DNA from 3 places in the Paenibacillus sp. OSY-SE genome. Region 2 is predicted to be linked to each of the others. Evidence: riboswitches for the same ligand, from Rfam matches in the RefSeq annotation. Region 2 holds a riboswitch; each other region holds the start of a gene.
The links. Region 2 has a riboswitch for cobalamin ahead of metE (5-methyltetrahydropteroyltriglutamate--homocysteine S-methyltransferase). Riboswitches for the same ligand answer to the same signal wherever they lie in the genome.
Positions count from the first base shown of each region.

Region 1: another riboswitch for cobalamin. It lies ahead of A372_RS0121900 (ABC transporter substrate-binding protein); the one in region 2 lies ahead of metE (5-methyltetrahydropteroyltriglutamate--homocysteine S-methyltransferase).
Region 3: another riboswitch for cobalamin. It lies ahead of nrdI (class Ib ribonucleoside-diphosphate reductase assembly flavoprotein NrdI); the one in region 2 lies ahead of metE (5-methyltetrahydropteroyltriglutamate--homocysteine S-methyltransferase).

Region 1 is NZ_ALKF01000194.1:89,085-93,306, reverse strand. It holds gene A372_RS0121910 (ABC transporter ATP-binding protein) at 1-279, opposite strand, end outside; gene A372_RS0121905 (FecCD family ABC transporter permease) at 276-1,319, opposite strand; gene A372_RS0121900 (ABC transporter substrate-binding protein) at 1,337-2,353, opposite strand; cobalamin riboswitch at 2,665-2,875, opposite strand; gene A372_RS0121895 (histidine phosphatase family protein) at 3,057-3,827, opposite strand; gene cbiB (adenosylcobinamide-phosphate synthase CbiB) at 3,945-4,222, opposite strand, start outside.
Region 2 is NZ_ALKF01000205.1:320,876-325,097, reverse strand. It holds gene metE (5-methyltetrahydropteroyltriglutamate--homocysteine S-methyltransferase) at 1-1,972, opposite strand, end outside; gene A372_RS37835 (hypothetical protein) at 2,142-2,279, opposite strand; cobalamin riboswitch at 2,237-2,432, opposite strand; gene A372_RS0132335 (HesB/YadR/YfhF family protein) at 2,881-3,171, opposite strand; gene A372_RS0132330 (cation transporter) at 3,276-3,479, opposite strand; gene A372_RS0132325 (L-lactate dehydrogenase) at 3,901-4,222, shown strand, end outside.
Region 3 is NZ_ALKF01000200.1:91,297-95,518, forward strand. It holds gene fadH (2,4-dienoyl-CoA reductase) at 111-875, shown strand; gene A372_RS38035 (hypothetical protein) at 1,256-1,858, shown strand; cobalamin riboswitch at 2,152-2,350, shown strand; gene nrdI (class Ib ribonucleoside-diphosphate reductase assembly flavoprotein NrdI) at 2,523-2,903, shown strand; gene nrdE (class 1b ribonucleoside-diphosphate reductase subunit alpha) at 2,875-4,222, shown strand, end outside.

The sequences.
Region 1 (4,222 bases), on a different contig from region 2:
CGCCATCAACTGCGATAACGCCTTGCGCTTATAAGAGGCAAGCGCCCGTCCCTGAATGCGGACACGTCCGGCAGACACGGTATCCGCCCCCGATACGAGCGACAAGAGCGTCGATTTCCCGCTTCCGTTCGGTCCGATGATGCCGACCCATTCTCCCGGCTGCACGGAAAGCGATACGTTGTCGAGCACCGTTTTGTCGCCATAACGTTTGCACAGCCGCTCCGCGTGAATGATTGGTTCCGCTGATTGCGCCTCCTGCTGTGCCGGCATATGTCTCATGACCATTTCCCCCGTTTCGCACGCTTGTTCCGTATAAGCAGGTAAGCAAAAAATGGCGCGCCGATAAATGCAGTCACCACGCCGAGAGGAATTTCCGTCGGCGCAAACGCCGTTCTTGCAATCGTATCCGCCCACATCACATAGATTGCGCCGCCCACCGCTGAGAGCGGAATCAAATAGCGGTAATCCGGACCGACGATTAAACGCAATATGTGCGGAACGACCAAGCCGACAAAGCCGATGACGCCAGATACGGACACCGCCGCCGCCGTAATTAATGTGGCGGTAAGCAGCACTACCCACTTCGTGCGCTCCACATGAAGCCCGAGATGAGAGGCCTGCCGCTCGCCCAATGCGAGCAGATTAAGCGGTCTTGCATAGGAAATGAGAATAATGATGCCGATAGCCAAGTAAGGGCCCAGCACAACCGTATAGGACCATCCGCGCAGCGCCAAGCTGCCCATGACCCAGAACAATATTTCGTTAATCGTTTGCTTCGTCATCGCGACTAGGAAGGAGACGATCGCGCCAAGAAAGGCTTGCATAACGACCCCAGACAAAATAAGCGTTTCAATCGGGATTTTCCCGCCGTCATTGGCAAGCCGCATGACGATAATAAGCGTCAACGTCCCTGTTGCGAACGCGACGACCGGAATGGTCCACTCTCCGAGCAGCGCGTATTGGAGCCCGAAGTATATAAGAAGAGCCGCGCCGACGGACGCGCCGGACGATACGCCCAGAGTGTACGGGTCAGCCAACGGATTGCGCAGCACGCCTTGAAACGCGGTGCCTGCCACACCGAGCGCTGCTCCGACCAACATCGCAAGCACGACACGCGGAAAGCGCACCTTCATCATAATTTGCGCAGAGGCGTCATCCCAGGTCACCGGAACGATAGAGTCCAAGCCCGGTATATGATGGAGCAAGATGCGTGTCATTTCACCTAAAGGCATCTGCACCGAGCCGACAGCCAAACATCCCAGAACGGACAAGAGGAGAAGCGCAAAGCTCGCTCCTCCATACCATACAATCTTTTTCATCTATTTCTCCACATCGGTTATTTCACCAAGTCAGGGTAAATCGCTTTTGCAACGGCTTTGAGCCCCTCCGCCACACGAGGTCCCGGACGGCTGATCAAATTCTGATCCACAGCGATAACTTGGTTGTTTTTAATCGCGTTAATGTTATTCCACCCGCTGCGTCCGCGGATGATTTCTTCCAATGACTTGTTCGTATCCTGGTCGACAACCCCTTGGGTGTACAAAATGACGTCTGGATTCGACTTGATGATGTTCTCCTCGTTGATTTGCACCCAGCCTTCCGCATCCGCTGCTACGTTCGCAGCGCCGGCAAGCTCGATCATCTCATTCATGAACTCACCGCGGCCTACTGTCCAACCTGGGGAGAACTCAATGTAGACTTTTTTCTTGTCGGTAACGCTTTGCACAGCAGTTTGTACTTCTTCGCGCGCTTTCTTCATTTGCTCAACGACTGCTTGCGCTTCTTTTTGACGATCCGTAATTTGACCGTACAGTTCTATGTTTTTAATAACGTCATCATATGTCTTCGGTTCCACTTTGAAAATTTTAATGCCCAGCTCGCGGAATTTGTTCACGACTGGCTCTTTCATGGAGATGCCGGTGAAGACAATATCTGGCTTCGCTGCAATAATCGCCTCTTCATTCGGCTTTACGATACCGCCCATCTTCGCCTTCGAAGCGGCTGCTTCTGGATAGTCGTCATAGTCGGATACCCCGACGATTTGTTCATCCAAGCCAAGAGCAAACAACGACTCTGTCTCTGCCGGCGACACCGAGATGATGCGCTCCGGCGCTTTGTCGAAGGTGAACTCTTCACCAGTGACGTCTTTCACAGTAAGCGGATATGTCGTCTTCGCAGCGTCATCCTGCTTCGATTGCTCTGTATTGGAAGCTTCTTCATTTGTGTTCTCCTGCTGCGCCGCCGTGTTGTCGGAAGGCTTCACTTCCTCTGTGCTCGCGCCGCAAGCCGTCAAGCTTACTGCCAAAATAACTGCCAATACGGCTGCCAATGTTTTATTCAGCCATTTGTGCATAAATGTCCCTCTCCCTTGCTTAATATATTCCTTGAGTGTGAATCGTCTTCTGTGAACTGGAGCAAACGCGGTAAACGCAGCGCAATAATGGTCAGGTGACGAGCATATCCCTTCATCTATGTACAATAGGTTGTCAAAGAACACAGTGTTAAAAAACCCCCGATCCTGCGGATCGGGGGACTTCGTCTCACTTAGCCTATAAGGTACGACACGGCATAGCCAGCGTCATGCTTGCCGCAACAGCGGTATCGACAGCGTCTTGCATTGCCTCATGCCATACTTCGTAGACGTGATCCCTTCCGCGAAGGATATTGCTCGTCTATCTTCAGGCAGGTCTCCTGACTTAGGAGCTGCACGTTGCCGCTCGCCTTCCCGTCGCCGCATCCGAACATCTGTACATCCGGCGCCGCATCGACAGTGGCTTCATGAGCGCAACACTCCATTCACAGTGGCGGGACCGCGCCGGAATTTCACCGGCTTCCCTATTAACCTTGGGCATGGATCATATATTAGATCGGATCAATCGTATCCGTACACGCAAGGGCCTGAAGAAATTGCACTATTCATTTGTCCGTTCAAGCATTGAACTTGATAATAGATTATAGGGGAAAAGCTCCGTTCTTGCAATAAGGTTGCTCACAAGGGCAACCTGTCTCCCGATACAAATCAACAATCCGGCCATCTCGCGCCCCGGCTGCCCCCGCTATAGAGAGGGAAAACGCTCAGCGCGCAGGAACACCCATTTGCGCGCGCAACGCTTCGCCGTAATCATAACACCGCCGCCAATCGGCGCAGCCGCCTCCCAGAACGATTTGCGCGGGAATGCGAGCGTGTGCAGTCTCCGTACAATGCCGCCGTGGGTCACCACGAGCACGTCCGGGCGCGCCATTCGGCCAGACGCACCTTGCACGAAGCGGTCAGTCCGAATCCGAGCTTTTCGGTTCCTGCTCGTTCGCAGTGGACGATTCTGGGTGCGAGCCACACCTGACTGTTCCGGCACGGTGCGGATTTGCGCCCGCGCATTTCTCAGTATCTCCCACCATACATGTGCCGTACGCGTGCAGAATGACTGCCACGGTTCTCCCCGCGGCGGCTGCACGGACGACATATCATCCAGCCACTTTCGATATTGGGGCTCTTCCTTCAGATCGTTATAGGTCAAGCCTTCCCACATGCCGAAGTCGTACTCTCGCAGCCGTGTATCAACAGATGCTTCTCGGCTGTCGCGAGGCCGCAAGTACGCGATCGTTTCGCGGCAGCGGCGCATATCGCTTGTGTAGAGGATCGGAGCGGGGTGCGCCAATGCCCGGCGCAAAGGCCCCAGCTCCTCTGAAGCCTGTGGCAGGATGGAATCATCCGTATAACTAATATAACGCCGTTCTACATTCGCCTGCGTCAATCCGTGCCGCACGATCGCGAATCGCACGATGGTATCTCGTACGCCCTTTTTTCTGCGTACATTCCGTTTGGACATCGCACCTCTTGTTACCATTCCAGATGGGCTTGCTCCTGATCGGCGCCTCTTCTGACGGGGAGCTTTATATTGTCGTGTCAGTCTCATTTCATTCTTACTCCTTCATCCGCCATTCATCTACAGGAGCCATCCCCCGCGCGCATATAGCAGCACGGCAGCGATGACTGTGAAGCCCAGTGTACTGCCTGTCAGCAGACTGCAGGCAGCCGGAATATGCTGTGCTTGCAAAGGCTGGACCTCGTCTCCCATATAAGCACGCAACGATCGTACGCCCTTATACACATTATATCCACCGAGCCGGACACCAAGCGCCCCGGCTGCAGCTGCCTCCGGCCAGCCGCTGTTCGGGCTCGGGTGCCTCGGCGCGTCACGCTTGGCTGTCTGCCAAGCCCGCG
Region 2 (4,222 bases):
CGCAATAGCACATATGCGTATGAATTTGCGTCTTAGGCTCCGCGCCGCATGTGGCCAAGCGGAATGCAAGCACGGCCCACTCCGTGTAAAAGGATGCATCCTCCGCTTTGAGCGGCATGCCTTCCTTCACCGCCGGCTCATCCACTTGAATCATTCCGATGCCGGCTTGCTCCAAGGCGGCAATTTCTTGACGCAGCGCATAAGCCAGCTGGAATGCCGCTTGTTCGCGCGGGACATCATTACGGACGAACGACCAGTTCAGAATCGTCACCGGACCAGTGAGCATGCCTTTAACCGGCTGCGCAGTCAAAGACTGGGCGAACGCCGTCTCTTTCACGGTCATCGGTTCTGTGAACGCGACATCCCCGTAGAGAACCGGCGGCTTAACGCAGCGGGAGCCGTAAGATTGCACCCAGCCGAATTTGGTAAAGGCGAAGCCGTCCAATTTTTCGCCAAAGTATTCAACCATGTCCGTACGCTCGAACTCGCCATGCACGAGCACATCGATGCCGATGTCTTCCTGGATGCGAATCCAACGCGTCATTTCATCTTCCAGGAAAGCTTCATACGTTTTGGCATCCCACTCTCCCTTGCGGTAACGCAATCTCGCCCGGCGAATGTCCGCCGTTTGCGGCATGCTGCCGATTGTCGTCGTCGGCAAGAGCGGGAGTTCCGGCCAGCGCTTCGAATGCAGCACTCGGCGCTCCTCATAAGGCGTGCGTTTAATTCCTTTCGCCTTCTCCTCCTCCAGCAGCTCGTGCAATGCTTCGACGATATCTGCACGCTGGCGGGAAGGCTCGTTGCGCCATGAAAGGACGCGCGCGGCACTGTCATTCAGAGCGGCGCGCGTTGCTTCACTAGGCTGCGCGATATGACGGGCTAATTGCACCGTCTCCTCCAGCTTCTCATCCGCGAAGGCCAACGCCTCACGAATTACCTCCGGAAGCTCTGTCTCGCGCGTCGCCGTCAACGGCACATGCAGCAGGCTGCATGACGGCTGTACGATCCATCGTTCCTTCGGCACGATGCTCGCAACGGATTCCAGCCACTCCGCCGCTTCTTGCAGATCAGCACGCCATATGTTTCGGCCGTCGATAACGCCGAGCGCTAACGTTTTATCTTGAGGGAAGCCCGACTTGCGAAGCGCGGCTTCGTTGCTTGCTTTGCCATGCACGAAATCCAACCCCAGCGTATTGACCGGCAGTTGAACGAATGCTTCGTAATCCGATACCGCATCGAAATAAGTTTGCACCCATAACGGAAGCGTCGGAGCCGCTATCCGCAGCTGTTCGTATACGGATTGCACAGCCTGCCAATCTTCTGGCTTCATTGCCAAGACGAACGCCGGCTCATCCAGCTGTACGCACGGAACGCCCTCCGCTTCAAGCTCGCGAAGAATGTCGCTGTACACACCGATGAACTGCTTCAGGACCTGCAGACGTTCTCCTGCGGGAACCCCCTTCAAGGAGCGCACATACGTGTAAGGACCAATGATGACCGGCTTGCCTTCGATGCCCAACTGAAGCTTCGCTTTGCGATAAGCTTGCAGCGGCCGGTTGGAAGTAAGCTGTGGCGCACGACCTTCCCATTCTGGCACAATATAGTGATAGTTCGTGTTGAACCATTTCGTCATTTCACAAGCAACTGCATCTTGGGTTCCACGTGCAAGAGCAAACATGAGATCAGGCGATACTTCCCCGCCTTCATACGAATAACGTAAAGGGATGAGTCCGAACATCGTAGTCATGTCGAGCACATGGTCGTACCAAGAATAGTCGTTTACAGGAATGTAATCGAGACCGGCTTGTTGCATTTTGGTCAATCGCTGCAATTCAATCTTGTCTAATTCCTGCTCCAGCTCCTGAGCCGAAATCTTTTTCGCCCAATACTGCTCCAACGCTTTCTTCCATTCGCGATCATAGCCGATGCGCGGATATCCTGCTGCACTTGTCTTTACTGATGATGCTGTCATTATCCTTGCTCCTCTCCATATGTGATTCCCCCGCGGGACAAATAGGGACAATTTCTATCTGTTAACACGGAATTAGCATATAACATTATTCGCCATAAGGAAACCACAAAAAAGGACATCCTGCCAACTGACAGAGATGTCCCGTAAACGTCCATGACGGAATAATGGCTCATCGCTTTCCTATCATCGTGCCATCCGGCTGCGCCGGACATCGACACGCGATTTCCATGTTTACGAACACTTCCCTATCTCCCGTAGGTACAATCAGTGCTGCCAGAACAGGCAGGTCTCCTGGCTTCAGCGTCATCGGTGTTAGCGGCCTTCCCGGTTGCATTAGCGAAACCAGTGGCCTGAAGGCTACACCTCTTCTGATACAGTGGCGGGACCGCGTCGGACTTGAACCGAACTTCCCTATTAAGCTTTGACATGTTCGCAAAGCGCCTGTTCCCTGATATGCAGTTGTGTTGGAACGTGATGGACACCCTTCCAATTGAGAACGATTATAAACTGTCTTGCAGCGGATGACAAGTGCTTTTTCCAAATGGATGAGCAGTAAAGTAAAGGGCTGAGTAAATTTCAGCCCCTCCTCATCAAACCTGACGTGAGGTTTTCCCTCATCCGGGTTTCCGATGTTCTTCTTACTTGCTCATTAAAGTACTTTCCTTACACGACGAGTTTCTTAAGTCCCGCAAGCTGTGCCGCTGCGGCCGCCTGTCTGGGTTTGCTGTGTTTGTAACGACGATTTTTCTTTTGGTTCCAGAAAAGGGTTAACCTTTTCCTGATATACCAGTCAATTTTGATTAAGAATAGGTTTACCTTCTCCCATGTCTTCCGGTAATGCATCCCCAGAAAGTCGAACCCATACTCGTCTCCCAAGTATGCCTAGCTTGGCAATGAAAATACACACGCTATATGGACATTCCTTCATTCAGGAACACGATGTCTTCCCCGTTCTCATCTAAGGTCAGCTCGCGATCGTCCAAGAACCACAGATCGTTCTGCTCCATGTAGAATGTAATGCCGTCCACGACTTCGGTTACGCCAGGATATTGCGGACTGTCTTTCATGATGCCGAAAGAGTAAGGTCCCGAAGCGCTGAATCCACTGTAGCGCACGAATACGCGCACCGTATCTCCTGCTGTGAATCCCCAATCGGTCTGAAACCGCTGTGCCGCCTTTGGTGTCACTCGTAATTGCATCAACGGACCTCCTTTATTCAATCTGTTCCCTTCTAAGCTCGATCATACCATGTGGAGAAACCGATGAAAATACCAACTTTTCACCTTGCATCATTCATTTACGATCACGAGATCACATCGAAACCTTGGTCCTCGATCGCTTCGCGAATCTGATCCGGCTTTACTGCCGTCTCGTCATAAGTGACACTCACTTGCTTCGCCGCCAGGTCCACCTGTGCTTGTCCGCCGATGCCAGCAACGGCCCGTTCGACCGATTGCTTGCAATGTCCGCAAGTCATTCCTTCCACTTTCACCGTCAAATTCGCCATCATAACTGCCTCCTTTATATTCATATCGTTACTTCTGAATTGTCATCCATATCTCCAAGATAACTCCTTCCTCATTTTCCTGCAAACGTTTCGGGGCCACTCACATATAAACGAGCACTCCATGCACGATTTACAACCACAGAACACATTTCACAAAACACATATATTTCGAGAAAAATTGATATAGTCGAACTAATAATCTTGGGCGCATTACCGCTCAAAATCAGAGCCTCCTCATATCGAGAGGAAAGCTTTTAATTTAATTGCATTTTACATCTCTCGATAACGTCGTGATGCCTCCTTTCATGAAATTTTCATTTTAGGTTGGCTATATGTATGAATATTGGTTAAAATTTAATTGTTACATATTTTGAACAAGCTGTCTCATGCTTCATTGAGCACAAAGGAGGCAATACACATTATGACCCAAATATCCAAAGTATCCCGCATTGCATTGATCGGTTCGGGATTCGTCGGATCCAGCTATGCATTCGCCTTGTTCAATCAGGGCTTAGCTTCCGAATTAGTCATTATCGACGCCAACCATAAAAAAGCGGAGGGCGACGCGATGGATCTAAACCACGGTCTTCCATTCGCATCCAACATGCGAATTTGGGCTGGGAACTACAGCGATTGTAAAGATGCCGATTTGGTCGTCATCACAGCCGGTGCGAACCAAGCTCCTGGCGAAACACGTCTCGATCTCATCGAAAAAAATGCGAAAATATTCAAGTCTATCGTTG
Region 3 (4,222 bases), on a different contig from region 2:
AATAGACTCGGAACAGAAGGCCATCGGAATCGTTATTTCGGTGGCCTTTCGAGCATCATGTCGCTGTATGACAATCCGAGTGAGCAAAATAGTGAAAGCGAGGCGGGGAAATGAAGGGGAAGTCGGTTATCATCACGGGCGGTTCCAGCGGTATGGGCAAGGCGATGGCTGCGCGTATGGCACAGGAGGGCGCATGGGTCGTCATAACAGGACGATCGGCAGAGAAGCTGGAGGCGGCAAAAGGCGAAATAGAAACATTCGCAGGACAGGTGCTTACCGTACAAATGGATGTGCGTCAGCCGGCAGATGTACAGCGTATGGTGGACGAAGCAGTGGCTGCCTTCGGACGAATCGACGCGCTCATTAACAATGCAGCAGGCAATTTTCTATGTCCAGCAGAGGATTTGTCAATCAATGGCTGGAATGCGGTCATCAACATTGTGTTGAACGGGACGTTCTATTGCAGCCAAGCGGTCGGAAAGTATTGGATTGCCGAGGGCATTCCGGGCAGCATTGTCAACATGGTGGCCACATATGCGTGGGATGCCGGACCGGGGGTTATTCACTCGGCTAGCGCCAAAGCGGGTGTGCTCGCCATGACGCGCACGCTTGCGGTGGAATGGGGACGCCGCTATGGCATCCGAGTCAACGCCATCGCACCTGGCTTAATCGAGCGCACCGGTGGCGCAGATAAGCTCGTTCCATCCGAGGAAGCCGGACGGCGCATGCTTGACAGCGTACCGCTAGGACGCTTGGGCACACCGGAAGAGATTGCGGGGCTTGCCGCTTTTCTGCTCTCGCCGGATGCAGCGTATATGAACGGCGCGTGCTTGACGTTGGATGGAGGGCAATCGCTGCACCAAACGTTTATATAACTGGCTAATACCGGTTATTACAAAAAGATGCTTACGGATACAAATGGCCATCTTCAGGGGCGCTATATTCCCGGCATTTAATCCCCACCAGGTCAATATGATTTCAATGGCAGACCTGATTAGGTGTGGGTCATGCAGCAGGCCGAGGCCAGAGGAGTTCATAAGCTAATTGCAAGCAGTTGAAGCCCGCCTGCATGGATGAAGACCAACAATTCCACAACCAATGGCGGGTATCTCAAATCCGAAAATTATGGTGATTTTGCTCTTCTCATGTCCAAGTTTATCAAGGAATACAACCAGCAGTTCGGTATCGACCTTTACGGTGTATCCTTAGCCAACGAACCCAATTCGATGACTTTCCTGTCTTGGGATTCCAGTGAATGGAATTCTACGAACATCCAGGTGTTCCTGAAAGACTATCTGAAGCAGGCAATGGTGAATCAAGGGGTGCAGGGCAGGGACCTTCTATTCCTTCGAACAGTGGGAAATTTCGGGCTATAATAGCGCCCAAGAGCGTAGTAACCTATGTCGGACAAAATGGTTCTGCAGATGATCCTCCGAATCAAACGTTGACTGATGATCTGGATGACTGGTCCAAGACTAGCTCCCATACAAGCGGATTGGCATTGGATTCATCCAATCGTTTTTATTTCAATGGAGATACGTCACGGGTAAAGCGTACCGATGGCACAACACAAAGCTTTGTTTATAATCTTCAGAATATAATCAATTTTAGTGCGACCGTATACCATTTCAGTGTCTGGGATGGCGGGGCATTCTACACCTCTTCCGACAATCAGAACTGGACGAAAGTCGTTCATGTGAGCACACCGGGCGTTTATACGGGAAGTCAATGGTACAAAAAAATGTATTCTCCCCAAACCTTACTGCCAGCGGGCACAAATTATGTGAAGGTCGAGTTGTCAGGTGCCGATTCTTGGGAGAAGCAGGTATCCAAGATGGTGATCAACTATATGCCATAACATAAAGAAGTTGTATTTTCGCGACCGATTATTATTATTTCGGTGTCAGATTGATATAGCAACCTGGAAAATCGAATAGACTTTCATGCTGCTGAAGCAGGGCGATTATGCGACGACGTCCTGCTTTTTTTCGTGCGAAAGAGAAAGAAATTGAATGGCCCAATTGAATTTCGTCAGCTTGTTTTTTATGTCAAATATCTTGCTTCTTCGCAGAAAAATGTGTATGCTACGATAAGAGCCTATATTTAGTGTCTGTTTAAGAGAGTACATACTAAATATGGATTATTTAACTGAATATCATAGAGTAAATAAGGTGTCGAGTTCGACTTAATAGGGAATCCGGTGCAATTCCGGAGCTGTCCCCGCAACTGTAAGTGTGGACGAGATGGGCATTGCCACTGTATTATGGATCTCTGAGAGTCGCTGATATGGGAAGGGCCCACAGTAGGATGACACACAAGTCAGGAGACCTGCCTATTTACTTGGTTTCGCATCTTCGGGGGATGAGAAGTGGAAACGACACGCTGCAGAGTGCTTGGTGAAGCAACAAGCGCTGTACTTTTTTGTTGTCGTTTTAAGCTCATCTACCAGATTAGGTGGGCTTTTTCTATGGAAAAAATCACAGAATCATGTTTGCAATGCTTCTAGCAATGGAGGGTCACTGATGCGTATCGTGTTTGACTCAAAGACCGGAAACGTGAAGCGCTTCGTCAATAAGCTTGATCTGGAGTGTATTCAAGTCGCAGACGGGCTGACTGTCGAAGAACCATTCGTCTTAATTACATATTCGACTGGATTCGGACAAGCGCCTCAATCGACTTTGAAATTTTTGGAGAATAATGGCGACATGCTGCAAGGGGTGGTCTCCAGTGGTAATATGAATTGGGGCGAACTTTATGGAAGGGCAGCGGACCGTATTTCCGAAATGTACTCAGTTCCCGTATTAATGAAATTCGAACTGAGCGGTACCAATAAAGATGTGGAGCGTTTTAAACAGGAGGTAAACGAAATTGTCGATGCAACTATCAAATTGGATTCAGCTTAACAATGAAATTATGGTGTTAAAAGATGGAAAGTATCAGTTTGAAAAAGACCGTGAGGCGGCTAGAAGTTATTTTGTCGATTATGTGAATCAAAACACGGTCTTCTTTCACGATTTGAGAGAGAAAATCGATTATCTCATTGAGCATGACTACTACGAACAGGAGCTGTTCGATAAATATAGTTTTGCTGAAGTCAAGAAGTTGTACGAGATGGTGTATCAGAAGAAGTTCAGATTTCCTTCGTTTATGAGCGCTTTTAAGTTCTACAACAACTACGCTATGAAGACGAATGACGGAACGAAGTTTTTAGAGCGGTACGAAGATCGCATTGCGGTCGTCTCCCTCTTCTTGGGCAATGGTGACATGAAGAAGGCGATGGAATACGCGGAGCTCTTCATTTCGCAGGAATACCAGCCAGCAACGCCGACCTTCCTGAATGCAGGGAAGAAGCGGCGCGGTGAATTGGTAAGCTGCTTCTTGCTGGAGATCGACGATTCGATGAACTCGATCGGATTCGCCATTAATTCTGCCTTGCAATTAAGTAAAATTGGCGGCGGCGTAAGCTTGAGCTTGAGCAAAATCCGCGCAGCTGACGAACAGATCAAAGGCTTGGACGGCAAAGCGAGCGGTGTGCTGCCGGTAATGAAATTGTTTGAAGATTGCTTCTCCTATGCGAATCAATTGGGTCAACGCGATGGCAGCGGGGTCGTTTACTTAAACATTTTCCATGCCGACATTCATGAGTTTTTGGATACGAAAAAGATTAACAGCGATGAGAAAATTCGTATCAAAACGCTGTCGCTTGGCGTCGTAGCTCCTAATAAATTTTTCGAATTGGTAGAGAAAGATAAAGATATGTATCTCTTCTACCCGCATACGGTATATAAAGAGTACGGCATGCATATGGACGATATGGATATCACAGCCATGTATGATGAGCTCGTCAACAACCCGAATGTCCGCAAAAAACGAGTTGTTGCCCGAGACCTTATCATTAAAATTGCACAAATCCAGATGGAATCCGGTTACCCATACCTGATGTTTGTCGATAACGCCAATGAATATCATGCGCTGAAAGAAATTGGGCGTGTTAAATTTTCCAACCTGTGCAGTGAGATTGCGCAGTTAAGTGAAGTATCCTCGATCAATGATTACGGTGAAGAGGATGTAATCAATCGCGATATTTCTTGTAACCTGGGCTCACTTAACATCGTTAACGTGATGCAGAACAAGCGGATGAAAGAGACGGTTCATCGTTCGATGGATGCGCTAACCGAAGTGAGCGACCGCAGCGACATTTCGATTGTCCCTTCAGTAGCGA